DNA from 2 places in the Lysinibacillus sp. FW301-JW8 genome. Region 2 is predicted to be linked to the other one. Evidence: riboswitches for the same ligand, from Rfam matches in the RefSeq annotation. Region 2 holds a riboswitch; the other holds the start of a gene.
The links. A riboswitch is a leader RNA that binds a small molecule or an ion and turns the genes downstream of it on or off. The one in region 2 is predicted to bind cobalamin.

Region 1 (16,793 bases), on a different contig from region 2:
CCAGTTCAACAAAATATGAATCAGCAGGTCGGTGATACTGCGACAGATCAAGTACCGTTCAATTTTTTAGAGTTTTCGTTGGATGTTGATTATTCTGGGGCAGATTCCTATGAAGCTGAATACGAAAACAAAAAGTCTGGCGTAGCAGCGAAATTACAGGATACGCGAAATAATGAAAATCTTCAGGGGGATGCAGCCTATACGAAGTTGGAGCCTCTTTTCAAGCAGCTGACGTTTGATTCCACTACACCAAATGATGAGGTAATAGAACAGGTTATCTCTGTATTTCATATTGCAGAGGACTTTCAATCAATTGAGATTGAAGTAGAATTTGTTGATGGGAATGAAAAAGAATTTAAACGCCTAAAGTAAATGGTACAGGTTGAATTCATCAAATCCAGCTGCCTATTAACGGCTGGATTTTTTTCATGCAGAATTTAAAAAGTAGTAGTGCTATCAAGGGTACGAAATATGTGAAATAAATACTTAGTAGATTTCTGAGTAAAACAAATTGATTGTCGTAGGGGGAAATATATGTTATTATTATCTCGAATTAAAGATAATTAATTTCGAGGTAAATAGAAAGAGGGAGTCGGATGAGGGAAGACAATCGTAATTTAAAGGCTTTTACGGTCTTGTTCCGTGCATATCAAACGATTCAGGAAGCAACCAGGAGAGATTTGCTGCAATATGATTTAAATCAAACCGAATTTTCAGTGCTTGAATTTTTATACCATCGTGGGGAGCAACCAATTCAAGTGATTGGTAAGAGAATATTAATTGCAAGTAGCAGTATTACCTATGTTATTGATAAGCTTGAACAAAAGGGCTATGTCTATCGACGTGCCTGTCCAAAGGATCGGCGTGTCACTTATATTTTTTTAACCAATAAGGGACGAACATTATTAGAAGAGATTTTCCCAAAGCATGAACAAAAAATTAATGAGATTTTTGAAGTATTAGACCACGAAGAGCTGGAAACAATGATTCTGTCTCTAAAGAAGGTTGGTTTTAATGCGATTAATAAATGAACAAATTTACATCAATATCTCGAAATCGAGACAATAGGAGGGTTTTAAATGAATCATTTAAAAGGAATTCACCACGTTACAGCAATTACTAGCAGTGCTGAAGAAAATTATAAGTTTTTCACTTTTGTGTTAGGAATGCGTTTAGTGAAAAAAACAGTTAATCAGGACGATATTCAAACATATCATCTATTCTTTGCGGATGATAAGGGTAGCGCAGGTACAGATATGACGTTCTTTGATTTTCCGAACATCCCAAAAGGTGTGCATGGAACAAATGAGATTTCCAAAACCTCCTTCCGTGTGCCAACGGATGACGCTTTGGAATATTGGGTGAAACGTTTTGACCGATTGCAGGTTAATCATACAGGTATTAAAGAACAATTTGGTAAGAAAACTTTATCTTTCGTTGATTTTGACGATCAGCAATATCAACTTATTTCTGATGAGCATAATAAGGGTGTTGCATCTGGGACTCCATGGCAAGATGGGCCAATACCTTTGGAATATGCAATAACAGGATTAGGGCCAGTATTCATTCGAATTGCTAATTTTAAATACTTTAAAGATGTGTTAGAGAAAGTGATGCTTTTTACTGAAATTGCTGAGGAAGGAGATTTCCATTTATTTGAGGTAGGCGAGGGAGGCAACGGTGCTCAGCTTGTTGTTGAATACATCAGTGTTTTACCCGTAGCACGTCAAGGCTTTGGTACAGTTCATCATGCAGCCTTCCGAGTAGAGAATCGTGCTGTATTGAATGAATGGACAGAAAGATTTGATAGCTTTGGCTTCCATACTTCTGGTTATGTCAACCGTCACTTCTTTGAATCCCTTTATGCACGAGTTGCACCACAAATTTTATTTGAACTAGCCACTGATGGACCAGGATTTATGGGGGATGAGCCTTATGAAACTTTGGGTGAAAAACTTTCATTGCCACCATTTTTAGAGTCAAAGCGTGCTCAAATTGAAGAACTTGTTCGTCCTATTGACACTGTAAGAAGTACAATAAAATTCGATAAAAAATATGAGTAATACTAATTCATTCAGTAACAGCAATAACTGCTTACTGGATGGAATTACATAACTGCATTGGGGGTTTAAAAATGGAATTTTCCAAACTAATTGACAAGCGTCGTTCAGCTAATAATTTTTTGAAGGACGTTAGGATGACTGAAGAAGACATACGGCCTATTTTAGAGGATGTTAAGCTTGCTCCATCGGCTTTTAACTTACAACATGCTAACTACATCGTTGTGTTGGATGAAGAGATGAAGGAAAAAGTAAGAGAGGCTGCATATGGTCAATATAAAGTACATTCAGCATCTGGAGTGATTCTAGTACTAGGTGATAAAGAGGCTTATAAAAATACAGCTAACCTAACTCAAGGGATGGTTGATTTAGGTATAATTACAACTAGTGAATTAGAGGAGATTGTAACAGAGAATACTAAATTTTATGAAGATCGCGGCAAGGATTTTATGAAGGACGAGGCTGTTCGTAATGCTTCATTATCAGCAATGTTATTTATGCTTGCTGCAAAAAATCGCGGTTGGGACACTTGCCCAATGATTGGGTTTGATAATAAGAAAATGCGTGCGCTTTTTAATGTGCCGGAAACGCATGAAATTGCACTTATGATTACAATAGGTAAGGAAAAAGAAAGCAGTCGTCGCTTACGTGGTTATCGTAAGCCGGTTGAAGAATTTGCCATTTATTATTAAGGTGGTATAAAATAGAATTGCTATACAAATACTAAGAATAATAGACATTTTAGGAGGAAGCATCATCGTGAAAGTAGTAGCCATAGTAGGTAGTATCCGAAAAGAATCTTATAATATGCAGTTAGCAAAATTTATTCAAAAACAGTATACAGAGAAATTTGAGCTTGAGGTATTAAGCTTAAACGAGTTACCAATGTATAATCAAGATATTGAGAATGATGCACCACAAGCCGTGCTTGATTTTAAAGCAAAAGTAAAAGCTGCAGATACAGTGCTTTGGGTGACACCAGAATATAATGGGACTGTACCAGGTGTTATGGTGAATGCAATTGACTGGTTATCTCGTGTAGACAAAGTAATGATTGGAAAACCATCTATTATTATGGGTGCATCGATGGGGAACCTTGGTACTGTTAAGGCACAATTACATTTGAGAGATATTTTATTCTCCCCAGGTGTTAATTCACCATTACTTGGTGGAAATGATGTTTATATTGGTGCAGTGCACACGAAATTTGATGCAGAAGGTAATCTGACAGATGAAGGTACTGTAAAATTCCTTGACGCAGTTATCGACAATTTCTTAAACTGGGTAAAAAAATACGTTTAATATAATTTAAGTTCTGTAAGTATGAGGTATACTTACAGAACTTTTTTTACTCCTTTGAAACGAATAAAGCTCTGGAACAGTGGGTGGAACATTAAAAGAAATGTTCAATTAAAAAGGCTGTTCTTCTGCATGAAATCTTCATACTTTAACGTTATACTGTAAACTTAATTCAGCAGATTTTTACTGTGCGAAAGCGTAACGACAGCAACAAATGTTTCTGTGCGAAAGCGCAGCGACAGCAACATAGATTTCTGTGCGAAAGCGCAGCGACAGCAACAAATGTTTCTGTGCGAAAGCGCAGCGACAGCAACAAATGTTTCTGTGCGAAAGCGCAGCGACAGCAACAATTGTTTTTGTACTGAAAGCGAATAGTCAGGTACAGAATACTTCAAAGGTGGAGAGATGATGTATTTTTCCTATTCAGCGAATATATAAACGCATGATAATACACCGCGGATGTCACGGATTTTTTGGAAATTTCAAAATGGTGGTTAGCAAATGAAAAAACTTTCACTAAAGCTTGGAATCATTTTTTTTATTACATTATTTTGCATTGAAACATTTATGATGCTTTTTTTACATACTTCTTTAACCAATTCAAGGGTGGAGGAGGAACTAACCAGCTTGCAGGCAAGAGGAAACTCTCATAGAACAATATTAGAGCAAAATTTTGACAAGGAAACCCTAGCCCATATTGTACTAATGGAGTCAGTAGAAGATACAGAGGTGGTTATTACAAATATAACTGGAACGGTACTAGCGTCTTCACACCCACATTCTGAAATCAAAGATTATATAAGTAAATTAGAGAATACTGTTCCATATAATGGGGAAATACTTCAGTATAATTGGCAAAAAGAAAGATATATTGCAACCATTAGTCCGATTCAAAAACAGCAGACAACAGTTGGTTACGTTTTTATGTTTCAAAATACAGATTCTATCCATGCATTAATGGAGCGCCTAAATAAGCATTTTTTAATTGTTGGATTTGTTTCTGGTCTAGTAACCATTGCAGTCATTATTGTTTTATCTAAAAAATTGGCTCGTCCATTAATTCAGATGAAAGAAGCTACTTTGAAAATGAGTAATGGTGACTTTTCCGTGGTGCTTTCTACGAATGGCAAGGATGAATTAAGCGATCTTGCCCTTGCAATACAGCATTTATCGGATGATTTGAATCATTTAAGACAAGATCGAAAGGATTTTTTATCAAGCATCGCCCATGAGCTAAGGACACCCTTAACTTTTATAAAAGGCTATGCAGATATTCTCTATAAACGTAGTTTGACAGAGCAAGATCGACAAAAATACTTAGGTATTATTATAGAAGAAACTAATCGACTCTCTCTTTTAATAAAGGACTTATTTGATTTAGCTAAAATGGACGAAAACTCCTTTATGATTGAAAAGGAATGTCTTCGATTGAATACGTTTTTAGCAAATGTTGAGGAAAAGTTGAGTCCTGCCTTTCAGGAAAAACAGCTGCACTTTTATGTTCATTGTGAAGAAGGATTAACCTTAATGGCTGATGCAGCAAGGCTTGAACAAATATTAATGAATCTCCTCAATAATGCATTATTATATTGTGCATCAGGTGATGCTATATCGGTTATGGCAAAAAGACAGGATGATTTAGTAACTATACTTGTTAAGGATACTGGAAAGGGAATTTCCAAAAAGGATTTACCCCATATATTTGAACGATTTTATCGTGTTGAAAAATCGCGTAGTCGTGCATTAGGGGGCGTTGGACTTGGACTTTCAATTGTGAAAGAGCTTGTTCAGGCACATGGGGGAGAAATAACAGCCCAGAGTAAAGAGAATAAAGGGACAACTTTTATTTTAACGTTTAAAGGAGTCGAAACGTATGAAAACAATACTGCTCATAGATGATGAACCCAGAATGTTAGACTTGCTTAAGCTTTATTTAGAGCCTATCTTTACATGTAAGGCAATGGTATCCGTTCAAGAGGCTCTGATCTATTTAGAAGAAAATCATGTGGATTTGGTACTTTTAGATATTATGATGCCAGAGATGGATGGTTGGCAGGTCTGTAAAGAAATAAGGAGGTTTTGGGATGTTCCTATCATCATGCTAACAGCAAAGGGGGAGCATACTGATATGGTAAAAGGTCTAAATCTAGGAGCAGATGATTACATTCTGAAGCCGTTTGATGAAGACGTGTTACTCGCACGTATTAATGCTGTCCTAAGAAGGGCAAAAATTAATGAAAATATTGTGTTGTTTGAGGGATTACGTTTAGATAAGGAATCCTTTGAAGTATGTTTTCGACAGATAGAAATATCTTTAACACCTAAAGAATTTGGGATGCTGGCCTTATTTTTAGCACATCAAAATAAGGTATTTACTAGGGAGCATCTTATTAATACTGTATGGGGATATAATGATTCGATTGAAGATCGAACAATTGATTCGCATGTACGTAATTTACGAGAGAAACTGCGGAAAAGCGGTTTTCCTGCTGATGATTATTTACAAACTGTTTGGGGAATTGGCTATAAATGGCTTAAGTCAGCAGGAAGAAATGCTTTAGACATCAGAAGCTAGAAGAACCTCTGCTAGAACTCTACAGAGGTTCAAAGGTCTATTCTGCTTTCAATTCGTCCTCAGTTACCCATTTATGATTTTTTACAGACTCTCCATTTGTAGTAGCAGTGTAATCAATCATATAAACAGTCGTTTGGACAGCCTTATCAATGCGAACAGTCGCATTTTCCATGCCCTTCATATGAGATGCATTCGTCTTAAGCTCAGTGCCAGGGGCTAATGGAGCCAAGTCTGAATCGATCAATTCCTCATGAATAACCCACTTATGATTTTCGACACGCTCGCCACCTTTAGCAGGCTCATAGGAGACAATATATGCTGTCGTATCATATGCACCTACAATTGTCGCCCTGGCTCCCTCCATACCTTCCATATGTCCATCAGTAATAATAGCTGTGCTTCCTACTGAAAATGTAGGGTTTACGGCAGTTTTTAACGCTATTGGCACTTCACCAGAGCTAGAATGATCCATTGTGGAATGATCTATCATTGTATTCTGCTCATTGTCATTTTTTTCACCTGAATCTGTCTTGTCAGAGCAAGCTGATAACGCTAGTAAAGCAATTACTGTCAGTAAACTAATAAACCAGCTTCTTCTTATCTTCATATTTATTCCTCCTCACTATTACGCTTAATGTAGCAAATAAATGTGCAGAAATAATGGCCACGTTATAAGAAAAACGCCATCTTTTTAAGATTGACGTTTTCAGGGTACAACTATTTTATTGGTATTATTTTCAATATTCTTTGTAGACGATGCGCAAAAATACCCGCAAAGACAGCTAAAATAATATCCTTTGGCAATGGTGGCATCATCCAAAGCCATGCCATCTTATAATTGAAAGCGTCAGGAGCGCTAGCCCATAGTTTATAAGCAAAGTACATCCAATTTGTCCCCAGTAAATAATTAATAGCTGTAGCAATTACTGCCGCAACAATATAGCTTTTCTTTGTTCCACTGCGCTCAACAATCAGTCCTGCGATAAATGCTGCTAAAATAAATGTGACAATAAAGCCAAATGTAGGGCTTAGGATTTGTCCAAAGCCGCCACCAAAACGCGCAAATACTGGTGCACCAGCTAAACCAATACACATATATACCGTACAAGCAAGCGCTCCCTTTCTACTGCCAAGAACTAATCCAGCTAAAATAGCGAAGAAAGTTTGCAATGTGATTGGGACTCCTCCCACAGACATGAAAGGGACAAAGGAGGTAATATTAGCACCGATCATCATTAATGTTGAAAATAATCCAATATAGGCAATATCTACTGTTCTTAATCTATGATGAGAGTGTTCTGCAACTGTTGTCATAATTTCACTCCTATCTATTAAAGTTATTAATAGTGTAAGAAAATAAAGCATTTGTGTCAACTTGTTATTTTATTTAGGTTAACTCAATTGCGGTTTTCACAGCTAAAGTTTATAATTTACGGTTATTTATAGACTAACTACTAAAATGTATGATAGAATCGTCATAATTTTAATAGTTTGGATACTAATGGTGTGACATCTTATACAAAGTGTCACTTAAAAGGGAAGTCGGTGAAAGTCCGACGCTGTCCCGCAACTGTAACGAGGAGTTTTATGATGATTTAGCCACTGTTCTAGGATGGGAAGGTAATCGTAAAACGTTGATCCGAAGCCAGGAGACCTGCCATATAGTGATACTTGTAATGCCCACGAGGATGAACGCATTTACGGACAATAGATGGAAATCTTTCTGACTTTGTTGATGATTCTAGGGTATTTCTATGCATACTATGCATGAAATACTCTTTTTTATTGTTTCATATCTATTACGATTGATTAGGAGTATTATACATATGAATAAAAAATTTATACTATTATCTCTGACTCTGCTTCTAGTACTAATCATTTCTATGACTTTGGCTGTTATGGTTGGATCTGTTTCCATCACACCTCTTTATGTGTGGCAGGTTATTCTATCCAAAATTCCAATCGTTCAAAATTTTATAGAGCAGGATTGGAGTCGCTCGCAAGAAATTATCATTTGGCAAATACGGGTGCCACGCGTCTTGCTAGCTGCAATCGTAGGAGCAGGCTTAGCAATCGCTGGAGCAGCTATACAGGCTCTTGTGCGTAATTCTATAGCTGAACCATACATATTGGGAATATCTTCAGGAGCAACAGTCGGTGCTACAGCAGTTATTATTTTAGGTGCTTTTTCATTTCTAGGTATTTTCGCTCTTTCTGCATCTGCATTTTTAGGCTCACTTCTTGCCATATTGTTAGTGTTTTTCCTTGCACGTGTCGGAGGAAGAATCTCTGTTTTTAGACTTTTACTTGCGGGAATGGCAGTGTCGTTTATTTTATCTGCTGTATCGAATTTTATTTTAATGATGGCAAAGCAAGAGAATGGAATTAAGGCAGTTATGTATTGGATGCTTGGTAGTCTAGCAGGTGCTAAATGGAGTAATATAATCATTCCTACAGCTATATTTATCGTCGTGTTTGCCTTACTGTGGCTCCATTATCGGAACTTAAATTTATTATTGCTTGGAGAAGAGGCTGCGGTTACATTAGGTGTCAATATCCAACAATTTCGTTTGCAGCTTATCCTGCTAGTATCTTTATTAACGGGCGTACTTGTTGCAGTAAGTGGCTCAATTGGATTTGTCGGTTTAATTATTCCGCATATTGTCCGCATAATAGTAGGTTCCAACTATAAATATGTAATACCAATTAGTGCTCTATTAGGAGGGATTTTTTTAGTTTGGGCAGATGCAATTGCACGAATTTTAATAGCCCCTGAAGAAATGCCGATTGGAATAATTACTGCTTTTTGTGGAGGACCATTTTTCATCTGGCTACTACGCCGTAATAATTATTCTTTCGGTGAAGGAGATTAAACCTATGACATTAGAAGCGAAGCAGGTATCCTATTCCATTCATGATCAACGTATACTACATGAAGTTAGTATTCAAATAAGGGAAAAGCAATTTGTTGGGCTAATTGGTCCTAACGGTAGCGGGAAGTCAACCTTATTAAAGAATATGTATCGTCTATTAAAACCCGAAAATGGTACAGTCTTGTTAAATGAGCAGGATATTTTTAAGCAATCAAGTAAAACCATTGCTAGAAATTTGGCGGTAGTAAGTCAAGAAACACCGGTTTTATTTGACTTTACGGTACATGATTTAGTAAGTATGGGAAGAACACCTCATAAAAAACTATTGGAGCTCGATCAAGAACGGGATTTTCAAATTGTGAAGGATGCATTAAATCAAACAGGTATCGCGCACTTAGAAAAACGTAGCTTCAGCTCTCTGTCAGGTGGAGAAAAAAAACGAGTGATGGTTGCACGTGCTCTTGCTCAGCAAGCACAAATTCTAATTTTAGATGAACCAACAAATCATTTAGATATACAGCATCAATTACAGTTAATGGATTTAATTCAAACCCTACATTTAACAGTAGTTGCTGCTTTGCATGACTTAAATATTGCAGCTATGTATTGCGATCAAATTTATGTTTTACAAAAAGGTCAGATTGTTTGCTCTGGTACACCTGAAGAAGTACTTACACCGACGCTATTACAAGATGTATTTGGTGTTTATGCTGATATACAAACTCATCCTCTTACAGGTAAGCCTTATTTAACGTATGTATCTGAGCAATATACAAAGAAAATATTAAAATATTGATAGTTTGAAAAAGGCGTATCTCCTATTGCGGATACGCCATGTTGTTTATCGAAGGATAGGCCCATTGTTAATGGATGACAATGCTTCATTTACTGCAAAAATTTTACCGCGAATATTTGTTATTCCAAAGCTTGTTAGGCGGGCAGAGTGCATGGCTAAATATTTTTCAGCACTTTCTTTCGTTTCAAATAAATACACCCCGCCAGCTTCTTTAGCTAACGCGTTCTCAGTCCAAATTTTCCATATAACGCCTTCTTCATCATTAATACTATGTGCTAAATCTTTGAAGCCTTCAGACATCTCCGTACCAAAAGGGCCTTCCATAGTAAAGTCAACCTGTAATAAATACACCATTCTTAAAACCTCCTTTTCACTAGATTATATTTATATTTATCTTCATTCAGCAGATGTTTTTTGTATCAAAAGCAAAGCGGCAGCTACAATTACGCCAAGGCGAAATTGATTTTAATTCATTATAAATAAATTCTACCACAGAAGTACAGGAGCAAAGCAAATTAAGATACAGCTTTTAAGCCTGCCACGCCAATGATAATGGCAACGATACTAATCAGACGAGTAAGGTTTTTAGATTCACCGAAAAATATAATATTTACAAGGACAGCACCAACAGTGCCAATACCAATCCATACAACATAGGCGATGCTTAACTGTAAATAGTTGAAGGAGGAATATAATAACGCAAAGGACAATCCAAAACCACCTACATATATGAATAAATTACGTAGCGATTTTTTCTGACTGTAGAAACGTAAACCTACCACCCCGATAATTTCTGATATTGCAGCTAATAAAACAAGTAACCAGCCCATTAGGCATTCGCTCCTTTCTTGTTATCACTATCTCCAGCGGGGTTATCAGCTAATTTAAGCCCAATGACCCCTAATACTAAAATAAATATAAAAATCGCTTTAATAGTGTTAAACTCTCCTTCAAAAATGAAAATGTCCATTAATGTGGTACCAATTGTTCCTGCCCCGGCAAAAATCGCATAAACTGTGCCAGTAGGCAGGTTTTCACATGCTTTCGATAAGAAATGGAAGTCCATAGCGATTAAAGCTACGATAATAATCCAATGCCACCATGAATGTGCAACATTAAAGCCAAAAATCCAAAATAATTCAAATAAACTTGTTAGTCCAACATACAGCCAATCTTTTTTCATAGTTACGTTTCCTTTCGTTTAATAATATTTATGACTGACATTCAGTCATTTTTAGTGTGAAAAAGAACGCCACTTATGTGTGACGTAAGCCAAGTGCATGATGTAAAAAGTCAAGGAGTTCAAGCTTTTGCAGTCTGATAGATTCTTCTTCACTATCATCATATAAGTAAATTTGCTCAGCTGCAGATTCTACTAACCCAATAATAAGCTTAGAAGATTGTGTAGTATTTAATGAAGGGCGAATTATTCCTTGCTGTTGAGCCTCATATAAGAAATTATTCATCCATTCGTAATAGGGCGCATAAATATTTTCCCATTCTTTCATATGTTCAGTTTGAGTAATACCAGCGTAGATAAGAGCAAATACATCCCGATAGTCTTCGGTTAGTGAAAAAACAATATCGACTACTTTTTCAAGCTGGATTGCAAAAGGTTCCTGTATGGATATACCTTCTTTAATAGCAGCAATTATTTTCTCAACCATAACTTTCGCAATAGCCGGCATGACTGAAAGCCGTGACGGGAAATAAAGATAAAATGTTCCTTGAGCGATACCTGCAGCTTTAACGATATCGGAAACTTTAGTTTTTTCAATTCCTTTTTCACGAAAAACTTCAATAGCAGCTTGAATAATTTTCTCTTCCTTTGACATGTAATCCCTCGCTTTTGACCTGCTTAATAAATATGTTACAAAATAGCTGGAGTAAAGTCAAAGAAAATGACTGATAATCAGTCATTTTCATCTTGAGCCAGCAAATCTTTACTGTGCGAAAGCGAAGCGACAGCAACAAATGTTTACTGTGCGAAAGTGCACCGTCAAGTACAGAATACTTTCGGACGCAATTACATTTCGACGAAATTGATATGCATAAATATCACTTTCTCAGGGAACTTTATGAATGAAAGGATTTGATGATAATGGAAGAGATTAAGTTTGCACAATTAAATCAACAGCAGCTTGAAAAAATTAATGAACTGGAAAAGAAAATTGACGTGACATTAGTGGCATATGATTCATCTTCAATCCCGTCGCAGGGCTCAGGTGCCTTTGAATCAAATAATAGCACACATAATAATCATCCATCATAATGAACAAAGAGATGCCTTGCAGCAATGTGAGGTTTTTCTGTGTTATAAAAATAACAGGAGTGAAATTTAATTATGAAAGAATTCTATGCTGATTTACATATTCATATTGGACGTACTTTTAATGGACGTGCTGTCAAAATTACAGGCAGTAGAACGTTAACATTAGCAAATATTTTAGAGACTGCTAGTGCAAGAAAGGGGCTAGATATTATTGGAATTATCGATTGTCATTCTCCAGAAGTAATAGAAGAGATGGCATTGATGATAGAACAAGGCTTAATTAAGGAATTAGAGAAAGGGGGACTACGTTATCAGAAAACGACTCTGATTCCAGGCAGTGAAATAGAGATTTATGATGAGAATTGCTTAGGACCAATCCATGTGCTTGCCTATTTTCCGACGCTTAGCCTGATGAGAGAGTTTTCAACTTGGATGTCAAATCATATGAAAAATATCCACTTAAGCTCTCAGAGGATATATTGCGATGCACGAACGCTACAACAAAAAGTTTGTGAATTAAAGGGACTTTTTATTCCTGCACATGTATTTACACCATTTAAAAGTCTATTTGGTAAAGGTGTACAACGAAGTTTAACAGAAGTTTTCGATCCACAGCTAATCGATGCCATTGAGCTGGGATTAAGTTCTGATACCTACATGGTAAGTAATATTAAAGAGCTTCAAGCCTATCCATTTGTCAGTAATTCTGATGCTCACTCTCTTGGGAAAATCGCTAGGGAATATCAAAAATTACGCTTATCTGATGCCAATTTTTCTGAATTGAAATTGGCACTTCAAGAGCAGCAAGGGCGAGCAATAACAGCTAATTATGGTCTAAATCCTTTGCTTGGTAAATACCATCAAACCGTTTGTGCAAAGTGTGGGGAACAGTTAAGTAATGTGGCAACTGTCTGCCCTAAATGTAACAGTATTCAAATTATAAAAGGAGTTGCTTTACGTATTCAGGAGTTATCAGAACAACTTGTCAATAAACGTGATCGACCACCCTATATTCATCAAGTTCCAATGGATTTTATTCCAGGATTAGGGCCAAAAATGATGGACCGATTAGTACATGCTTTTGGTACTGAGATGAATATATTACATCACGTCTCACTAGAACAGCTTGAACAAATCGTACCACATAAAATTGCGAAGATGATTGATTTAGCAAGAACAGGTCAACTAGTAATTGAAGTTGGTGGTGGGGGAATTTACGGAAAGATTCAATCTGATTAACAAGAAAAAAATGCATGCTCTTATTTAACCCATTTTTAACCTTCATCTATTAAAATAGTAATCAGTAGATGTTGAAGGAGTGAGAGTATGAAATTTTCAAAGAAATTTCGATTTTTAGCTAGTAGTGTACTAGCATTACAGTTAGTGGTGCCAATAGGTGCAAATGCTGAAGAGCAGAGAGATCTTATAGCACCAAGCTGGGTGACACAGGCAGATTATGTAGCATTAGGGGATTCACTTGCTCATGGCATGAATGAAGTGGGAATTATCGGATTAGGGTATGCCGATTTTGTTGCACAGGCTTTACAGAAAGATGGCCTTATTACTTCATATAATAAGGGCTTTGCTTATACAGGCTATACTACTAAAAATGTATTAGAAGATTTACAAAAAGATGTCGAGAAGCCGGTGGTTGGTTTTGGCTATCCAAACGAACAGGTAAAGCTTCGTACATCTATTAAAGAGGCGGAGATCGTTACTTTAACAGCAGGCGCTAATGATTTAATACCAATTTTAAAGGAATCTCAAGCTACAGGTATTAATGCAACGGCAATTCTAAAAGCTTCACAAGATGCAGTCACAAATTTAACAGCTATTTTAGCAGAAATTAAAAAGTTAAATCCGAACGCACAGGTTTATGTGATGGGCTATTATAATTCCTTTCCATACTATAGTGAGGATTTACAAAAACAATTTAAACTATTATTAGCTGCGGTAAATTCCACAATAAAAGCAAATGTTGAAAAGGCAGGAGGCATATTTGTCCCAACTTACGACATTGTGGCAAAGGATGTGCCAAGCTATTTACCAAATCCAGAAAATATACATTTAAGTGAAGCTGGCTATATGGCAGTCGCAAATGAGGCATTTTTACCAGCCATTAAAGCAAGCTCATTATGGGATGTATCAAAAGTGATCAGTACAACTATTCAAAATAGTACAACCGTGCAGGTAAATTGGCAGAAGGCTATAGACAATGTTGGCGTTCAAAGCTACAAAGTTTATGTAAATGGTGAGTTAACAGCTACGCAAAATGCTGAAACGACAACAATTACGTTGGAACATTTAACGGATCATGCAACATATACTGTCGCTGTAAAAGCAGTAGATGCTGCAGGCAATGAAAGCGTACAAAGTCCAACTATAACTTTTTCGTTGGGAGGTACTTCAAGCTTTACTGATATAGAGAATCACTGGGCAAAGGAGTTTATTCAGAAAACAGCTGAAGTAGGGATTATGAAAGGCTATGCAGATGGAACGTTTAGACCTGAACAGAATGTGACTCGTGCACAGGCTGCTGCTATGCTTGTCAGAAGCTTAGGCTTAACGACGCAGAAACAGGCACCATTTACGGATATTTCAAGCTACGATGCAAAAACACAGTCTGAAATTGCAGCTGCCTATGCAAATGGACTTATAAAGGGAACGGATGGTAAATTTAACCCTGGCCAGCCAATTACTCGCGCTCAGCTAGCATTAATGATTAATCGTGCCTATGAACTTCAACAAAAGAAGCCTTATGTAGTGAAAGGAAATGCGCCATTTACTGATATTGCTGTTTACAATGAAGAAACAAAGCGTGCGATTACTATGCTATATGAGCTTGGCATAGTTACAGGCAGTGAAGGCAAGTTTTTACCGGAAGCCTCAACAAAGCGAAGCCATGCAGCAAAAATATTTGTTAATTTTAGTGATTTATTTTGATTCAGTAGATTAAATCCATCTCTATAGGTGGTGAATTAATAACTGGTACTGGGGTTATGTTCATCATGCTATTAATGGTTGGACGATCAGTAGTCGATTTTACAATTGATGAAGACAAAAAGAAACAGATAAAAAATCATTTTTAAAATGAACAAAGCAGTACAATAAAAAATTTATTGTACTGCTTAACTTTTAGTTATTTACGATAATCTTGCAATAATGCCTTCTTCATCATCTAATACAAGCTCGATACCAGTTGAAAATGGATCACCATGCAGGACATCTTTAATCCATACACGTAATGCACCAATCATTGCTGCTGTATTGAATAACTCTATCTGTCCATTCACTTCGACTTCAGCACCAAAGCCAGCATCATCATCGTAGGTTAGCTCTACAAGCACTTCTTCTGGGCGAATATTTTTATAATATGCCTGTGATAAGCAAATGGCATTAATAATATCTTGTTCATTAATTATTTGTGCCATTGTGCTTCCTCTTTACGCTTCTTATCTTTAAAAATATTCATAATTTTTACGACAAGCATAATGATGACAGCAATTGCTGCTACATTAATTAATAAACCTAAAATATTACCTAACAGACCCATACCGCTAAAGAGACTACCAAATAATAAACCTGCTAAACCACCTAGCATTAGACCTTTCATAAGGCCACCAGAGAAGAAGCCACCTTTTTTTGCAGTTGTATCTGTTTTGTTTGTAGATGTTGTATTGTTTTTATTTGTTGTTGCATTATTTTGATCTTTAGATTTGTCCTGAGACTTTTGGATATTTGAGCTATTATTATTGTTTGTGAAGCCTTTTTTCCCTGATTTGTAGGATTTAGCTTCAGCAGTTGGTGTATCAGATATAAACAATGTTGCCCCAACCGTTGCAAACATCAGTGTCGCTACAAAAATAGCGGCAAGAATTTTTTTCATTTCTTACATTCCTCCAATATAATTTTTCATTTTGTCATAAACTAGTTCTTACTAGTAATTTTACATGAACGTTCTCAAAAAATAAAATAATCACTGTCATTAATTTAGAAATAACGACAAATTTGAACAAGTAGTGTCAGAAGAAAGGGTATAAAGACTATAGAAAGGAGTGGGACGATGATACAAACATTGGTGCTATTAACGGCAATTTTCCTACTATTATATACGACGGAAAAAAGACGCTTTTTCAATGCAGTAGTACTGGGGCTATTAGGTTTACATATTTTGAGAGTAATCATTATTCAATATCCTCTATTGCTGCCAGACGATCAGGGAATTGTCTCGGAGATGGGAATTATCATTATACTCGGTAGTTTTCCAAGCATTATGTTTATTTTATCGATTGCGATGTTTTTTAATAGCAAGGTTTTGCTTGAAAAGGAAGGTCGTAAAGTACGTAATTTATTGGTAGCAGTTTTTGGATTGAGTTTTTTTATCATGATGATATGGTATGTTTTCGTGATATTTATGAATACTGAAAATGAAATTTGGCATATACTTTTTTTCTATGCGTTTTTGATTTTTGGTTATACAATGTTTTTATACACAAGTGTAATGGCATATGCAACTATTTATCATTTTACAGCTATTCGCTATGAGCCAAACTTTATTATTGCACTAGGATCAGGACTAATCGGTGATAAAGTACCACCGCTTTTAGCTAGTCGTTTAGACGAGGCAGTACGGCAATATAAAAAATATGGTGAGCGACCTTACATTATCGTCTCAGGTGGTCAGGGAACAGATGAAAAAGTATCAGAAGCTTATGCCATGAAAAACTATATTATTGAAGTACATCAAATACCCACCCAAAAGATAATAATGGAAGATCAATCTATAAATACCGAACAAAATATGGCATTTTCAAAGGCAATTATGGATAGACATGCGCAAGGTGAAAATTACCGATCTTTATTTGTAACGAATAATTTTCATGTATTCCGTGCCAGTATATATGCCCGAAAGTCAAAA
Region 2 (16,793 bases):
TTTCTTTGTCGAGAGCCTTCATTGAATTAGAACGTCTAGGGACATGGAAGGTTCCCGATGCTCCGCTAATTTTTAAAAATAGAGAACGGGAGCATATTCCAGAATTCTCCCCATGTGTCAGTATCGAGAATATCAAAATTTGTGCATTTTTCAGTTGGCACATCCTTTGCATCCAAATATACAAGACGCTGTTTAGGACATGCATCAGTTGCAAGCTTGCCAGTCTCAATATCAACTACAACACCTTTAACGTTTTTAGGTTTTACGAAATCTTCGTTCTTTGTACCTTTATTAACAGTCTCCATAAAATCAATCCATATTTTCTTTGTAGCAGCAGTATCTTCTTTTGCCGTTAAATTTTTGCCCTGATCGTAGCCATTCCACACACCAGCAGTTAAGCTAGGGGTAAATCCAATGAGCCATTGATCGCTATTTGTAGAGCCTGATTTTGCAGCATACGTATGTGTCATACGAGAGCGAATACTTATCCCAGTAGCAGGAGAGTAGTCACTAAATACAGGATCAAAAATACCTGTCATCATTTCTGTTAAAATATACGTATTTTCCTTTGAGAGTACTGTTTCAGCTTTAGCACTTACCTCTTTATTTTCATAGATGATGTCACCATGAGCATTTTTAATTGAAATAATAGTAGTTGGTAAAGTTTTTTGCCCCTGTGATGCCAGAACATTATAGGCATTTGTCATCTCATATAAAGTTGTTTCAACTGTTCCGAGTGCAATCGATAAATTGTCCTTTGCACCGATGTTAACGTTGAAGCGGCCAGCCATATCGTGAAATGTTTTAAACCCTATTTCCTCTAATGTTTTCACAGCATAAATATTATCAGAGATTGCGATAGCCTGGGCCATAGTCATATCATGTGTTGCAAACTCACCATTTACATTTTTTGGAGCATAGGTTGCTCGTCCATTATCATAAGTGAAGGTCGTCTCACCAACATCCAAAAACGTTAATGGGTTATAGCCATTCTCTAAAGCAGCTGCATATAAAATAGGTTTAATAGTTGAGCCTGGCTGACGTTTTGCCTGTGTAACCCTGTTAAATGAGCTTGTCGCATAGTCACGACCTCCAACAAGTGCCGTAACAGCTCCAGTTTTAGACTCCATGCTGACAAATGAGGCTTGCAGATCATTTGCTGGCAGATTTTTAGCTACAGCTTCCTCTGCGGCCTTTTGATGTCCAGGGTCCAAAGTTGTTTGAATCGTCCAGCCACCTTCGCTAATATCGAGATTTTTTGATTTCAGAATTTCACTAGCCTCTTGCCATGCTACATCAAGAAAATATGGTGCGACAGATTTTGTTGCTACCCAGCTATCATTTTTTAGAACAAGCTGTTCACTTTCTGCACGTGTTTTTTCATCTTGTGTAATAGCGCCTTGATCAGCCATTAGTTTTAAAATAACATGCTGGCGATTTGTAGCTTTTTCTATATTAGCAATAGGAGAATAGATACTTGGTCCTTTCGGTACGCCTGTTAACATTGCTGCCTCTGCTAATGTTAAATCACTTGCAGATTTACCAAAATAAAATCGACTTGCTGCTTCTACACCATACATACCATGTCCGTAATAGACAGTATTTAAGTAGCCCTCTAATATTTCATCCTTATCATAAAAAACTTCTAATCTATAAGCATACAGTGCCTCATTTAATTTTCGTGTCCAAGACTTTTCATGTGAAAGATATAGATTTCGAGCATATTGTTGTGTAATTGTACTTGCTCCTTGAACCTTACTCCCAGCTTTAAGATCGATTAACACAGCACCAGCGATACGTGAAAAATCAAAACCGCTATGCTCATAAAAATCTTTATCCTCAACAGAAACAACTGCTTTTTTTAAGTACGGTGACATTTCATCAAGACTAACCCAGTAACGTCGTTCATTGGTAAAGTGATCCCCAATTTGGTTCTCATTTTCATCTAAGAAAATAGAGGCCTTTGGTACGGTTAAAGGGGGAGCTCCAGCCACTTGCACATAAACGCGTAGAGCTACGAATGCTACTACAATTGCAGATGTAAAGGCGATAAAAAGGGTCAATGTTTTACGTGTACGCTTCGCACGTTTTTGTTTACGTTGATAGCTTTTTCTCTTCATCCGACTTCACCTCGTTTTCTCACACTTAGCCATAGTATGTGTCTGATCATTTATCTTTAATCGAAATTCTAGGTAAAAACTATTGCACTTTATTCAAAAACATCTATACTTTTTTTGTACTGTTTGAAATGCTAGCATTCGACATCTTGTAGATTTTAATCGAATTTTGCTAGATGTTCCAATAATGTATACGAGGATTGCGGGATAGAGGTTTCATTACAATCCTGTAAGCCCTTTAAGAGCAATGACAAATCAATTTCGCCTTGATGTAATTGTAGTGTCACGCAGATAAACAAAGTTTCGGATTTTGAATTGTGTTTAGATCTAACACGATGTTGATCCTAGAGGCTTATCTTCATTCCGTTGGTGTTTGGATACCCATAAAAAGTTTCTGAATGAAGATAAAAATGAATGAATAAAGATAATATCTAATAATAGTGGAGGGCAAGTAAATGAGATTTGATGAGGCTTATTCAGGAAATGTTTTTATAAAAAGTCATCCTACCTATGAGGATGCGCAGGCAGTCATTTATGGGATGCCGATGGATTGGACAGTTAGTTATCGTCCAGGATCACGTTTTGGTCCACAGCGTATTCGTGAAGTATCAATTGGTCTAGAGGAATACAGCCCATATTTAGATCGTGAGCTAGATGAGGTAAAATATTTTGATGCAGGTGATATTCCGCTTCCATTTGGCAATGCACAGCGCTCATTAGACGAAATTGAAAAGTTTATTGAAAAGTTGTTAGCAGACGGTAAGATACCAGTCGGCATGGGTGGGGAACATTTAGTGTCCTGGCCAGTAATGAAGGCTATTTCTGCAAAATATGATGACCTAGCTATTATCCATTTCGATGCGCACACAGATTTACGTGTAGAGTATGAGGGAGAGCCACTTTCTCACTCAACACCAATTCGTAAAATTGCTGAGCATATTGGTCCAAAAAATGTCTATTCATTTGGTATTCGTTCTGGCATGAAGGAAGAGTTTGAATGGGCAAAAGAAAATGGTATGCATATTTCAAAATTTGAAGTGCTAGAGCCATTAAAAGGGGTATTACCTTCTTTAGAAAAACGTAATGTTTACGTAACGATTGATATTGATGTTCTAGATCCAGCACATGCACCAGGCACTGGCACTGTAGATTGCGGAGGTATTACATCAAAAGAATTACTAGCATCAATTCATGCAATTGCAGCAAGTGGTGTGAATGTAGTTGGCTTTGACCTTGTGGAAGTGGCACCTATCTACGATTCATCAGAAATGACGGCAAACACAGCAAGTAAATTATTAAGAGAAATGATTTTAGGCTGGGTAAAATAAGCAGGTCTTTGTAAATGCTGATATGAAGCGGTTTGAGTGGGGGTTAGCTATGAGCTAGCCCCACTTTTTCGCTTTATTCTATCTTAGGAGGGGAGGAAGCTCGGAAATGCTCTTTTCAAGCTTTTGCAAGTTCATCTGATAGATACTTTATTATTCAAAAAGGAAGACGCTATCCTATACATTGGACAGCGTTTCGATATTTTGTAAAGTTCTATTAAGGGTTCGTCGACCAAAGTCCAGCATGTTTTAATACAACACGTGGATGAAGTTTTAGCTGTGCAACCATTAAATCTGCTAAATCTTCTGCTTGCATCACTTTTTCTGGATTACCGTCTGTTAAGTTAAGCTCAACCGCCATATCCGTAGCAACTGTACTTGGCGTTAATGTTGTAACACGAATGTTTTTCTTACGCACTTCAAGCATTAATGATTCACTTAGTCCGATAACCGCAGCTTTTGAAGCCGAGTATGCGCTTGTAATCGGAGCACCTTTTTGACCTGCTGTTGATGAGATATTAATGATGTCGCCTGTATTGCGCTCTAACATTTCTGGTAATACAGCGCGTGTTGTGTAGTATACACCTTTTACGTTAACATCGATAATATTTGTCCATTCTTCAGGTGTTAGGTCCATGAAGTTACCGAATTTTGAAATACCGGCGTTGTTTATTAAAATGTCGATGGCGCCAAGCTCTCCGCGAATAGATTCAACGGCTGCGGTGATAGAGTCCAAATCCGCTACATTGGCCGCGGCGATTGCTACCTTCACATCATACTGTTTAAGTTCCTCCGCTACTTGTTGTAAATTTTCAAGAGTACGTCCAACAAGACCTACGTGAATACCTTCTTGTGCAAAAGCTACTGCTGTTGCACGTCCGATTCCACGTCCAGCTCCTGTAATTAACGCCACTTTTCCTATGATTGTTTGCATGTTTATCGCTCCTTCGGTTGAAATAATTTTATTTAGACAAAAAAATAGATTAAGATTTGTCTTTAAGACTATCCTTATTTTACTACGGTTTTATATATAGGGAAGAGTGCACTTTTTGGTGCGGAGGTTACTAAAAGTTACTTATATGAAAAGGGAGTTAGCTCTATGTCAGATAAATTAAGAGAAGAGATAAAAGAGAGAATATTAAATAACGATTACCATTGTGAAAAAGAACTTACCTTATCAATTATTAGTGGTAAATGGAAAGTTGTTATTTTGTGGCATTTAGGTGTAGAAGGACCTCATCGCTTCAGTGAGCTTCAAAGACTTTTTCCGAAAATATCTCATAAAATATTAACAAACCAATTACGTGAACTGATGGAAGATGAAATTGTTCATCGAGAAGTATTTCCAGAAGTTCCTCCAAAAGTCGAATATTCCATGACTGAACTAGGGATGGCGTTATTACCGATCGTTGAGATGATGTATGAATGGGGAAAAAAGAGAATTGATCAAATTAAACAAGAAAGCAATGAGAAAAATAATAACAAAGTCATTTTCGATGATTTAAATAGCCGATGCTGAGAAAGTGAAATATCAGTCGAAAATGTAACAAATAGCTAAGGGAAATGATTTTAGGATTGTAAAACAATTTATTTTATAATGTGGGGCTAAAAGTAGGGAGGTGTAATAGCTTACTTTTAGCCCCACTTGCTTTTAAAAGTTGGCTAACAAATTAGTCGCAATAGCAATTTGCAAAGTGAGCTTGTTCATTACTTTGGAATTTTTTTGAATGCCGTATTGACATTGATAGGAAAATACTGTTATATTATAGGTAACTAATGTTACCTATCGGGGGAGGAAAATATTTTTGGCACCAAAAGAGCGATTTACAGAGGAAATTTTAATGGATTGTGCTTTTGAAATGGTTAGAAAGAGTGGCATTGATAGTGTAAATGCAAGGGATTTAGCAAAAGAGTTAGGCTGTTCGACAAAGCCTATATTTCGATTATTCTCGAGTATGGACGATTTAAAGTATGCAATCTATGAAAGGGCTGGAAATCTTTATAATGAAAGAATGGCTCAGGGTTTGCAAGAAAGTTCTTTTTTAGGAATGGGGTTAGCTTATATTAACTTTGCTCGCGAAGAAAAAAAGTTATTTGAGCTGTTATTCCTATCCAATAAATATAAGATCTCAAGCTTTTCGGATTTGGTAAATAACCTAGAAAACCAAGGAATAATAGCACTGATTTCCAAATTAACAGGATTAACACAAACCTCTGCAAAATCTTTATTTATAGATATCTGGTTAACAACGCATGGTATTGCGACAATGTGTGCAACGAATACCTGCGATTTAAATAGCTCGGAAATTGAAAGTATTTTAAAAGACGTTTATGAAGGTGTTAAACAAAAATTGTTCGATGGAGAGAATAAATGAAATGAAAAATTCACCTATTCTTTTATCCATACAGTTTACTTTGCTTGCACTTGTTTTTCCTACCATAGCTGGTGTAATTATATCTGTAAAAAATATAAGTAACTTAAGTTCTATATGTTTGATTCAATTTATTGCCTTTGCAGGTGGTGTTCTAGTTACTCTTTGGATCATGAAAAAAAGTAAATTCCCTTTCCGAGATTTCGGATTTAGAAAGTTTAAAGCAGAGGCATGGATAGCTGTTATCGTTGCTTTTGAGCTGGTTGCATTCTTAAATGGTCTTACAGATAATGATGGTTTTTCTGCGCAATATGTATTTATTTTGTTTCTATTTGTTATTGCAGTTGGTTTTTGTGAAGAGCTTATTTTCCGAGGCCTGATTTTCAAATATTTATCAGAGAAAGGGCTTAAAACGGCTATTCTAGGTTCCTCAATTTTATTTGGCATTGGACATCTTGTAAATTTAGCTTCCGGACAGGATTTTTTAATGACATTGCTACAAATTATTTTTGCATTCCTCTTTGGGTTAGTTTGTGCAGAAATTGTTGCAAAGACAAAAAGTATTATTTTCCCGATTATCTGGCACGCTACGCATGATCTTTTTGCATTCTTGACCGATAGTGAGCCGAATGTTCTTTCTGTTTCTATTTATGTCTTTCATTGCTTATTGTTAATTGGTCTAGCAATTTATTTCTGGCGAGCATTATTTTCTAAGAGAGAAACAACAGAATCTATGAAATTAAACAATGGAAATCCTGAGATTGGTGTTTAACAAAGGCTGTTTTCGAAAAGATTGTTGCTATACGAACGGGGCAGTTAGTTGTATAAGGAAAAATAGGGTTTTTGTTTAAATTTATGCAATAATGATTCAGGGAGGCTTTTATGCAAACTGCAATACCAGCTACATCTATGTTTATAATTATTGGATTGTTCATTTTAATTCGTAGAATCCGTTCTATGTACAAACCAACCAAAGGGAAAGGAGGCCGAATAATTCTTCCTCTTCTATTTTTAACACCTGGATTATCATTTTTTCTAAACGCTTCTGGGCACGTCACATACCTTCATTTATCTTTAGCAATTTTTTTAGGAGTGGGTTTTTCTATTCCTCTTATTTTATGGTCAGATTATGAAATACGAAATGATGGTTTAATTTATGCTAAGAAAAGTCCTGCTTTTATAATTACTTTCGCCATTATGATTGCTTTACGTTATTATTTTCGACAACATATTTCTACTATCGAACCAGGTACACTCAATATGCTAATTTTCTTACTTGTTATTTGTTATTTAATTCCCTGGAGAATAGCTTGCTATATAAAATATAAAAAGGTTCTTAAACTAAAAAATACAGTCAGTTTGTAGAACTTCGTATATCTCTAATACCCTCCAAAATGAAACTAAGAGTGTTGTTTGGTATTTTTCTTATACTTAGTTTGACAGCTTGTTCATCAACCAAACAAACTGATATAACAGATGAGGTTATCTTCTATGGAGAGGGAGAACATTGGAATGTAAAATATATTTACATTCCTGAATTGTATGGTGAAAAAAAGTAAATTGGGTTGAAATCGAATTGAAAGATCTAGAACTATCGCATGGGGATTTACATAATATTGACATTAAGTTTGAAGGTAGAGATGGGTTAATTACAGGGAATATTGGAGACGTGGTACCAAAAATTAACAAGAGCGTTATTTCATTTTTAGTTGGTACTGTTAATAATGGAAACCATAAAGAGGATGAATATAAAATCAAAATAAAATTCAATCATAAACAAGATGTTATAAGATTGCAGTTATTGAAATATCGGGGTCTTTATTCGATTTACGAAATACCAAACATAAAAACAGAGTTGATTCTACACATTTTGTAGATTAACTCTGTTTTTATGTTTTAACAGCAACAATATTTTAGAAAACAGCTTTAACAAAAGGGGAGGACACCTTAGATTTTTATTACGAATAACATCAAAAGCGTTTACTCATTAATTTGAGCAGATGCTTTTTTTAGTTTCTCATTTTAAGATGAACTACCTTATGTTTTGCAGCATGAATTGAATTGTAATATATAGGTAATTTATGGAGATGGGAATATTGCTTGGATACACTTGACTTCTATCTTGAAAAAACATGAGGATTCATCCTATAATAAAAAGGTTATAGGAAAAACAATATAGGGGAGCATCCATAATGGCGAATGAGGCAAAATCGCAGGTGAACATTAAGCTCATTTCGACGATTCGTCCGATTGATGGAGAATCCGAAAGTCAGGAAATGTGGCTGACAGGACAGCTACTGGAGAAGACAGGAAGCTTGTATTTAAAATATGAAGAAGTGCTAGAGGATAAAATTATCCGCACTACAATGAAACTAGGCAATGAGCAGGCGCTTATTATGCGATCAGGAGCAGTAAATATGCGACTTCCACTTAACATAATGGAACAACAGAAGGGCCATTATGATAGTGAATTTGGTTCAATGCCACTTGTCATCCATACGAAAAAAATGATGTTTTCAAAACAGGTAATTAACGGAGATTTCCATGTACAGTATGATTTACTAATGGGTGGGCAATCCGTTGGCAACTATACATTAGATATTACATTTACGGAGGTACAATGATGAACGCAGTAGAACAAGTACAACAGGCCATTAAGACGGCAATTGCGCAAGCTGTTGAAAAAGCTGGCTTAGTCGATGCTGGCACAGAATTAAATATTCACCTTGAAACACCAAAGGATAAGACAAATGGGGATTATGCAACAAATATTGCAATGCAATTAACAAAATTAGCAAAAAAACCTCCTCGTGGGATTGCTGAAGCCATTTTAGAAAATCTTGAAACTTCAGGGACAGATATTGAGAAAATTGATATTGCTGGTCCTGGCTTTATTAATATCACAGTGCGTAAGGATTTCTTAACAGATGTTGTGAAGGCAGTGCTTTCGCAGGGGGCTGATTATGGTCGTTCAAATGCTGGTGCTGGAGAAAAGATCCAAGTTGAGTTTGTATCTGCAAATCCAACGGGTGATCTTCACTTAGGGCATGCACGTGGAGCTTCTGTAGGAGACTCATTATGTAATGTGTTAGATATGGCTGGCTATTACGTATCTCGTGAGTATTATATTAATGATGCAGGTAACCAAATTAATAATTTAGCCTATTCACTAGAAGCCCGTTATAAGCAAGCTTTAGGTCTAGATGCTGAGATGCCTGAGGATGGCTACCATGGTGCAGATATTATTGATATTGCTGGTAAACTAGCTGGTGAGTATGGTGATACTATTTTATCCAAAACGGATGAAGAAAGATTTGCCTTCTTCCGCCAGCATGGTTTAGCGTTAGAATTAGATAAATTAAAAAAAGACCTTGCCAACTTCCGTGTAAACTTTGATGTTTGGTATTCTGAAACTTCACTATATGAAAACGGTAAGATTGAAGTAGCGTTAGATAAATTAAAGGCTAATGGTCATGTATTTGAAGAAGATGGCGCTACATGGTTCAGCTCTACAACATTTGGAGACGATAAAAACCGTGTATTAATTAAAAATGATGGTTCGTTCACATATTTAACGCCAGATATCGCCTACCATGAGGACAAAATTGTTCGTGGCTTCGATAAATTGATCAATATTTGGGGTGCTGACCACCACGGCTATATTCCGCGTATGAAAGCAGCGATTCAAGCACTTGGCTATGACCGTGATACACTTGAGGTTGAAGTTATCCAGATGGTTCAGCTTTATAAAAATGGCGAGAAATTTAAAATGTCAAAACGTACAGGGAACGCTGTGACAATGCGTGAACTAGTTGAAGAGGTTGGCTTAGATGCAGTCCGTTATTTCTTCGTAAAAACTGCAGGCGATTCTCATATGGACTTTGACCTTGACCTTGCTGTTTCTCAATCAAATGAAAACCCAGTGTACTATGCACAATACGCGCATGCACGTATTTCATCGATTTTACGTTCAGCCAATGAGCAGGGCTTCGCTGCAACAACAGATAATTTAACGCTGTTAACAGCTGAAAAAGAGATTGATTTATTGAAAAAAGTAGGCGATTTCCCGCAAGTGGTAGCTGAAGCTGCGAAGCATCGTACACCACATCGTATCGCAAACTATATTCAAGAAACAGCAGCTACATTCCACAGCTTCTATAACGCTGAAAAAGTGTTAGATGCTTCGAATAAAGAGCTAACAGAAGCGCGTTTAGCCCTTATTACTGCTGTGCGTACAACAATTGCAAATGCATTACGCTTAATCGGTGTATCAGCTCCAGAAAAAATGTAATCAAGTTTTTAGCCCCTAGCACGAAATTGTGCTGGGGGTATTTTTGTGGCTTGGGTGGATAGGAAATGTGAAATGATGGATGGAAGGGTCAAAGTGATGGATAGAAAATAGAAACTGGAGGATAGAAGCGGCAAACTGGTGGATAGAACTTAGAAATAGTTTTATTCAACTGCTTTGAGCATTGTTTTTTCTGTTAATTTCGAAAATTTCGTTGAAGTTTACGTTAACGTCAATGATATACTGGTGGAAATTGTGAGGGGGGAGAAGATGAAGACGATTCAAGAAGTGGCGAAGGAGTTTAATGTCTCTACACGAACCATACGCTATTATGAGGAGCTTGGGCTTCTTCATCCTAGTCGTTCATCTACTAATCAGCGAACCTTTTCAAAAAAAGAGTTAGCCAAGCTTAAGCTTATTTTTCGAGGAAAGCGTTATGGATTTTCACTTGAGGAGATTAAGGAGATGGTTCTGCTATTTGATTTTGATCGCACAGGAATTCAACAATTAGAGCGAACGGTCGAATATGGGGAACAAAAAATTCAAGAGATTGATAGTAAAATAACAGAGCTTGCACAAATGAAGATGGAGTTACAGCAATTGCATGACATGTTTAGTGAAAAATTAGCGATTTTAAAGGGAGAGATGCACGATGAATAGTTCAAATTTATTAGCACGGAATGCCCGAAAGTATCCATCAACTGAAGCAGTGATTTGTCATGACCGACGTGTGACCTATCGCGATTTAGATGAGCAGGTGACGAGGCTTAGTCATGCTTTGCTTGAAAGGGGTGTGCAGCAAGGAGATAAGGTCATCATTTTTATGCCAAATGTTGTAGAGTTTGTTGTTGGCTATTTTGCGATTCAACGCATTGGGGCAATTGTTGTACCGGTCAATGCGAAATTTACCTTACAAGAGGTAGAGTATGTGGCACAGCATGCAGAGGCTACAGCATTTCTTGTACATGAAGCTATTTTTAAAGTGGTCGAAAATATATCGGTTATTTCATTGAAAATTAAAACGGGTCAAGAGAAGGCTGGTTGGTTAAGCTTTGAGACAATAATTCAAAGTGCGACCTCTCAAATAATTGATTGTCAGCTCAAAGAGGATGACGCTTCAACGATTTTATATACTTCAGGGACAACTGGAAAACCAAAAGGCGTGTTATTTAGCTATCGTAATATTTTAACTGTAGCACAAATGATTGCAGTCGAGATGGAGGTAAAGCCTGAAAGCCGTATTCTTCTGATGATGCCGTTAACGCATTCAGCTCCCTTACATTTATTTTTAATGGCAGGAATTCTTGTCGGTTCAACACATGTATTAACCCCAACATTTACACCTGATTTGTTTTTGGATTCGATTGAGCAGGAGAAGACAACTCATTTCTTTGGCGCACCAGTTGCCTATTTGTTAACTGCTCAAATGCCGAGATTGCAAACCGCTGATTTATCCTCCATGAAGTGGTGGGTATATGGTGGCGCACCATTATCACAGAATGAAATCGGTTTTATACAAAAAGCTTTCTGCACAGATCATTTTACATGTGTTTATGGATTAACGGAGGCTGGTCCAAGTGGCTCATTATTGTTTGGTGAGGAACATAAGACAAAGGCAGGAAGTATTGGTCAGCGTGCACCTCTTGGAACGGAGCTACGTATTATTAACGATGATGGAGAGGATGTACGTGCTGGTGAGGTAGGTGAAATTGTGCTATTTGGAGAGGGCAATATGCTAGGCTACTATAAGGACGATATTGCGACGAAGGCTGTATTTATAAATGGTTGGTTAAAAACAGGTGATTTAGCTCGTGTGGATGAAGATGGGTATATATGGATTGTTGATCGCAAGAAGGATGTGATCATTTCTGGTGGTGTCAATATTTATCCAAAGGAAATTGAAGATTGTATTGTAAGCTTTGAAGGGATTTTTGAGGTAGCTGTTATCGGTGTACCACATCCACAGTGGGGTGAAACGGTAAAGGCTGTTTATGCTGCCAAAACGGAAATTGATGACAAAGCTCTTCAACATTATTTAGAACAGCATCTTGCTAAATTTAAAATTCCACGGATTTTCGAGCAAGTGGAAGCGCTTCCGCGGAATGCATCAGGCAAAATATTAAAGCAATCCTTGAAGGGACAAGAGGTGAGATAATTATGAAGGTACTACATCAGGAAGAAGTGAAGACAACGAATTTTTTTAAAGACAATGATACTCTCCATCGTATTTTAGAAATGATGCTCGATAAAGAGTTTGCGGAATACGCAACGCGAGAGCTAACAGATTTTGGAGAGCTTTGTGCTGGAGATATTGATAGAAGAGCGAAGCATACGGATAGAGAGGGCGAGCCTCGATTACAACGTTATAATTCCTATGGTGAAGAGGTATCAGAGATTTGGGTCAATGATGGCTATAAAAAAACGATTGAAGAGACGTACAATACCGGGATTGTAGGCTTTGTGCACAAGAATATTCCACAGCTAGGAAGAAGGGGTAACTATGTATATAGCTTTGCACAAGGATATTTACTATCCCATGCTGAGCCAGGCTTTTATTGTCCTGTTACATTAACAATGGCAACAGCTTATTTACTTGATCATTATGCGAATGATGAGGTGAAGGAACGCTTTTTACCACATGTTTGCGCAACTGGGGATACTGAGCTCTATGAGGGGGCAACCTTTTTAACAGAACGACAAGGTGGCTCGGATGTTGGGGCAAATGTTGTAGAGGCAAGACAGGAAGGTGAGCAGTTCCGTTTATATGGTGAAAAATATTTTGCATCCAATGTAGGAATGTGCGGTGTAGCGATGGTATTGGCTCGACTCGAGGGGGCTTCTACCGGCTCTAAAGGGCTAACATTATTTGCAGTTCCTTGGCGAGCGGAGGATGGTACTGTGAATAATCTTCGTATTCGCCGTTTAAAGGATAAGCTCGGTGTGAAGGCAGTACCCTCTGGTGAAGTAGAATTTGAGGGTGCACTTGGCTATATTGTAGGTGAGCCCAATAAAGGGATTTATTATATGCTAGAGGCACTTAATCTATCAAGAATTTGCAATGCTGTAGCTTCTATAGGTATTATGCGACGCGGCTTTTTAGAGGCAAAGCATTATGTGACAAATCGTTATGCCTTTGGTAAGCCTTTAACGCAATACCCAATGATTCAGGATACACTAGGAAAATTAGCGGCAAAGCTTCATGTAGAAGTAACAACAGTTTTTGATCTTATTCAGCTATATGATAAAGTGACAAGTGGTCAGGGCAATCATGAGGATATGATCATGAATCGTTTAAATATTGCCATTATGAAAAAGGAAACAGCCGAGCAAGCGGTGAAATATGCGAGTGAAGTGATTGAATTACATGGTGGAAATGGCTATATTGAAGACTTTGTAACACCTCGCTTACTAAGAGATGCACAGGTGCTTACGGTGTGGGAAGGAACTGCCAATATACTGGCATTGGAGCTGATTCGTTTAGTAGATAAATTCCAAGCCCATGAGTTGTTTGTACGTGTTATGGAGGAGCGCTTAGCTAAGTTAGCTGACAGCCCTCTAGTCCAATTAGTAATGGAACAATTAGTGCATTTGAAATCGACATTGCATACATTTAGCTCTTTGGATGAAGCAACGAAAACATTTGAGGCAAAAGCGGTAGCAGAAAAAATGGCGCATATGTATGAAAGTGTTGTAGCAGTTGAATGGGCACACAGATTCGGGGGGAAATATGAAAAGCTGGCAGATATTTATTTAGAGCATACATGGGCATTAAGAGAACTAGGGGCACCGATGAAAACAGTCCAGTATTTTACAGATATCATTTAATAAAGGGGAAGTCGTCTAGATTGGTAGGCGACTTCTTTTGTTTTCATGTATAATAAAATCAACTGAATATTATAAAGGTTCTTTACTTATGTAAAGTGAAAAGGGAAATCGGTGATATTCCGATGCGGTCCCGCCACTGTATGTGCTAGTTTTTTCAATGTACGCCACTGAAAGTTTTTCGGGAAGGCTTGAAAAAACGTATGTAGCACAAGCCAGGAGACCTGCCTTTATAGAAACACTTTTCAACCTACGAGGATAGGGTGGTGGATTTTGCGTATTTTTGTGCACTATTACCCCTCACTTTGAATGAGGGGTATTTGTTTTGATTAGAAAAAGTGGGCGATAAACTTACAAAGTTTGTCGATTACCGATCCATCAGCAAAATAAGTTGTTACAATATAGGCACCGATAAACTAGGAGGATTCACATGAAGAAATTTTGGAAATTAGGATTGGCCGCATTTTTGGCAATTGGCTTACTTGTGGCCTGTGGGGAAGGGGCAAAAAATGAAAAGCCCGCATCTTCTGAGCAGCAAGAAACATCACAGGTAGACAAAGCAACATTCCCAATGACGATAACGGATGCTGTTGGCAAGGATATTACGCTGGAAGCACCCCCTGAGAAAATAGTCTCTCTTATTCCAAGTAACACAGAGATTTTATTTGCTCTTGGCTTAAACAATGAAATAATTGGTGTTACCGATAATGATGATTATCCTGCAGAGGCAGCTGAAAAGCAAAAAGTTGGCGGCATGGAATATAATAATGAGCAAATTATTGCCTTAAATCCAGATATTGTGTTTGCTCATGAATCGAGTATGACACTTTCGGCAGGGGCCATTGAACAGCTTGAATCTGCCGGTTTAAAGGTTTTTGTTGTAAAAGATGCGAAGGACTTTAATGAGACATATACAACAATTGAACAACTAGGTCGTGCAACTGGGAAATTACCTGAGGCCGAAAAAATTATTAAAGATATGAAGGCAAAAGTAGAAGAGGTTCTAGCAAAACTCGAGGATGTAAAGCCAAAGAAAGTCTTTGTAGAAGCATCTGATGAGCCACAAATATTTACAGCTGGTAAAGATACATTTATGAATGAAATATTAAATATGATTCATGCCGAAAATGTTGCAGCAGATACAGCAGGCTGGTATGAAATCAGTTCCGAACAAATTATTGCAAAAAATCCAGATGTCATCGTGGTGACATATCATTATGTACCTGATATTTTAACAAAGCTACCACAGCGTGCTGGCTTTGACACAATTAATGCTGTGAAAAATAAAGCCATTGTTCAGGTAGATGAGAGTACAACAAGTCGTCAAGGACCTCGTTTAGGAGAGGGACTTGAAGAATTAGCGAAAGCTATCTACCCCGAGGCATTTGAGTGAGTAAAATAGTTGCAGCCTATGTAACCGCCATAACGCTTCTTATCATCAGCATCTGGTGCGGCGTAGCAATAGGCTCTGTTCATATTCCGCTAGAGGTATTGTGGAATAAAGCAGCTGATGAAACGGCTGCCAATATTTTTTGGAAAATACGCCTGCCACGAGTTTTCCTAGCAGGGCTTGTGGGTGCGTCACTTGCCATTGCAGGAGCTGCTTTTCAGGGCTTGTTAAAAAACCCTTTAGCAGACCCTTATACATTAGGTGTTTCTTCAGGTGCATCAGTTGGAGCCGTAATGACAATATTTTTTGGCATATCAATTCCAGTAGTTGGACTCTATGCATTGCCAACCTTCAGTATGCTTGGAGCAGTGTTAACGATGGTAGCAGTCATGAGCTTTGCAAGAATAGTAGATCGTTCATTGAAAATGGAAACGCTGATTTTAACTGGGGTCATCTTTAGCTCATTTTTAGGCTCACTTATTTCTCTAATGATTGCCTTATCTGGTGAGGAGCTGCGGCAAGTGATAGGGTGGCTGCTTGGTTCAGTATCCATGCGCGGCTGGCCTTTCGTGCAAATGATTATCCCATTTGTAATAGTAGGTTCATTAATGCTTTGGACACAAAGAAGGGAATTAAATGTACTGCTATATGGGGAAGAACGTGCAAAGCACTTAGGTGTTAATGTGAAGCGGAGTAAGTATTTAATTTTAGTAGGTGGATCCATGCTGACAGGAGCAGCAGTAGCTGTTTCAGGAACGATTGGTTTCGTTGGATTAGTTGTACCACATATGACAAGGATGATTTGGGGCTCAGACCATCGTCATTTATTACCATTATCATTTTTAAATGGCGCTACATTGCTTATTATTTGTGACTTAATCGCACGAACAATTATTATGCCAAGGGAGCTACCGATTGGTGTTATTACTGCATTTATTGGGGCACCTGTTTTTTCCTATATTTTTTATAAGCAGCGAAGAAGCAAGGGGGTACGGGCATGATTGTCGTTGAACATCTATCAGGTGGCTATGATGACGTACCGATCGTCAAAGATATTAGTTTTTCAGTGGAAAAGGGGAAGATATTAGGAATATTAGGTCCAAATGGTAGCGGAAAATCCACACTGTTAAAAGTGATTAGCGGCATATTACCAGCAACGGCAGGTACTATAAAAGTGGATGGCAAAAATATTAATTCATACAACGCTCGTGCCCTGGCAAAAAAAATGGCTGTTCTTCCACAATTACATGCGAATACCTTCTCAAACAGTGTACGGGAGGCTGTATCACTTGGACGCTATCCACATCAATCAGGCTTCTTTTCCAGCTGGTCAGATTATGATGAACAAGCAGTCCAACACGCAATGGCCCAAACAGGTGTGACACGCTACGAACACACACCCATGGAATTTTTATCCGGTGGTGAGCAGCAACGAGTTTTTGTAGCTCAAGCTTTAGCGCAGACAGCAGAAATATTATT

Region 1: it holds a riboswitch for cobalamin, as region 2 does, so the genes downstream of both, AC3WOM_RS20510 (FecCD family ABC transporter permease) here and AC3WOM_RS11230 (ABC transporter substrate-binding protein) in region 2, are expected to answer to the same signal.

Annotation. Positions count from the first base shown of each region.
Region 1 covers NZ_JBYTBB010000060.1:14,371-31,163, reverse strand. The annotation lists gene AC3WOM_RS20555 (YusW family protein) at 1-372, shown strand, start outside; gene AC3WOM_RS20550 (MarR family winged helix-turn-helix transcriptional regulator) at 597-1,031, shown strand; gene AC3WOM_RS20545 (ring-cleaving dioxygenase) at 1,080-2,063, shown strand; gene AC3WOM_RS20540 (nitroreductase family protein) at 2,135-2,752, shown strand; gene AC3WOM_RS20535 (NADPH-dependent FMN reductase) at 2,820-3,362, shown strand; gene AC3WOM_RS20530 (ATP-binding protein) at 3,861-5,258, shown strand; gene AC3WOM_RS20525 (response regulator transcription factor) at 5,233-5,934, shown strand; gene AC3WOM_RS20520 (YdhK family protein) at 5,972-6,541, opposite strand; gene AC3WOM_RS20515 (biotin transporter BioY) at 6,652-7,248, opposite strand; cobalamin riboswitch at 7,420-7,610, shown strand; gene AC3WOM_RS20510 (FecCD family ABC transporter permease) at 7,761-8,807, shown strand; gene AC3WOM_RS20505 (heme ABC transporter ATP-binding protein) at 8,812-9,603, shown strand; gene AC3WOM_RS20500 (monooxygenase) at 9,649-9,957, opposite strand; gene AC3WOM_RS20495 (DMT family transporter) at 10,119-10,433, opposite strand; gene AC3WOM_RS20490 (DMT family transporter) at 10,433-10,786, opposite strand; gene AC3WOM_RS20485 (TetR/AcrR family transcriptional regulator) at 10,860-11,438, opposite strand; gene AC3WOM_RS20480 (hypothetical protein) at 11,705-11,875, shown strand; gene AC3WOM_RS20475 (endonuclease Q family protein) at 11,948-13,114, shown strand; gene AC3WOM_RS20470 (S-layer homology domain-containing protein) at 13,202-14,818, shown strand; gene AC3WOM_RS20465 (DUF2653 family protein) at 15,019-15,306, opposite strand; gene AC3WOM_RS20460 (hypothetical protein) at 15,294-15,761, opposite strand; gene AC3WOM_RS20455 (YdcF family protein) at 15,939-16,793, shown strand, end outside.
Region 2 covers NZ_JBYTBB010000022.1:38,148-54,940, forward strand. The annotation lists gene AC3WOM_RS11165 (transglycosylase domain-containing protein) at 66-2,120, opposite strand; gene speB (agmatinase) at 2,573-3,445, shown strand; gene AC3WOM_RS11175 (3-ketoacyl-ACP reductase) at 3,660-4,376, opposite strand; gene AC3WOM_RS11180 (winged helix-turn-helix transcriptional regulator) at 4,542-4,961, shown strand; gene AC3WOM_RS11185 (TetR/AcrR family transcriptional regulator) at 5,248-5,817, shown strand; gene AC3WOM_RS11190 (CPBP family intramembrane glutamic endopeptidase) at 5,819-6,586, shown strand; gene AC3WOM_RS11195 (CcdC family protein) at 6,697-7,179, shown strand; gene AC3WOM_RS11200 (hypothetical protein) at 7,391-7,690, shown strand; gene AC3WOM_RS11205 (YwiB family protein) at 8,007-8,438, shown strand; gene argS (arginine--tRNA ligase) at 8,438-10,105, shown strand; gene AC3WOM_RS11215 (MerR family transcriptional regulator) at 10,373-10,762, shown strand; gene AC3WOM_RS11220 (class I adenylate-forming enzyme family protein) at 10,755-12,257, shown strand; gene AC3WOM_RS11225 (acyl-CoA dehydrogenase family protein) at 12,260-13,927, shown strand; cobalamin riboswitch at 13,986-14,170, shown strand; gene AC3WOM_RS11230 (ABC transporter substrate-binding protein) at 14,355-15,317, shown strand; gene AC3WOM_RS11235 (FecCD family ABC transporter permease) at 15,314-16,315, shown strand; gene AC3WOM_RS11240 (adenosylcobinamide amidohydrolase) at 16,312-16,793, shown strand, end outside.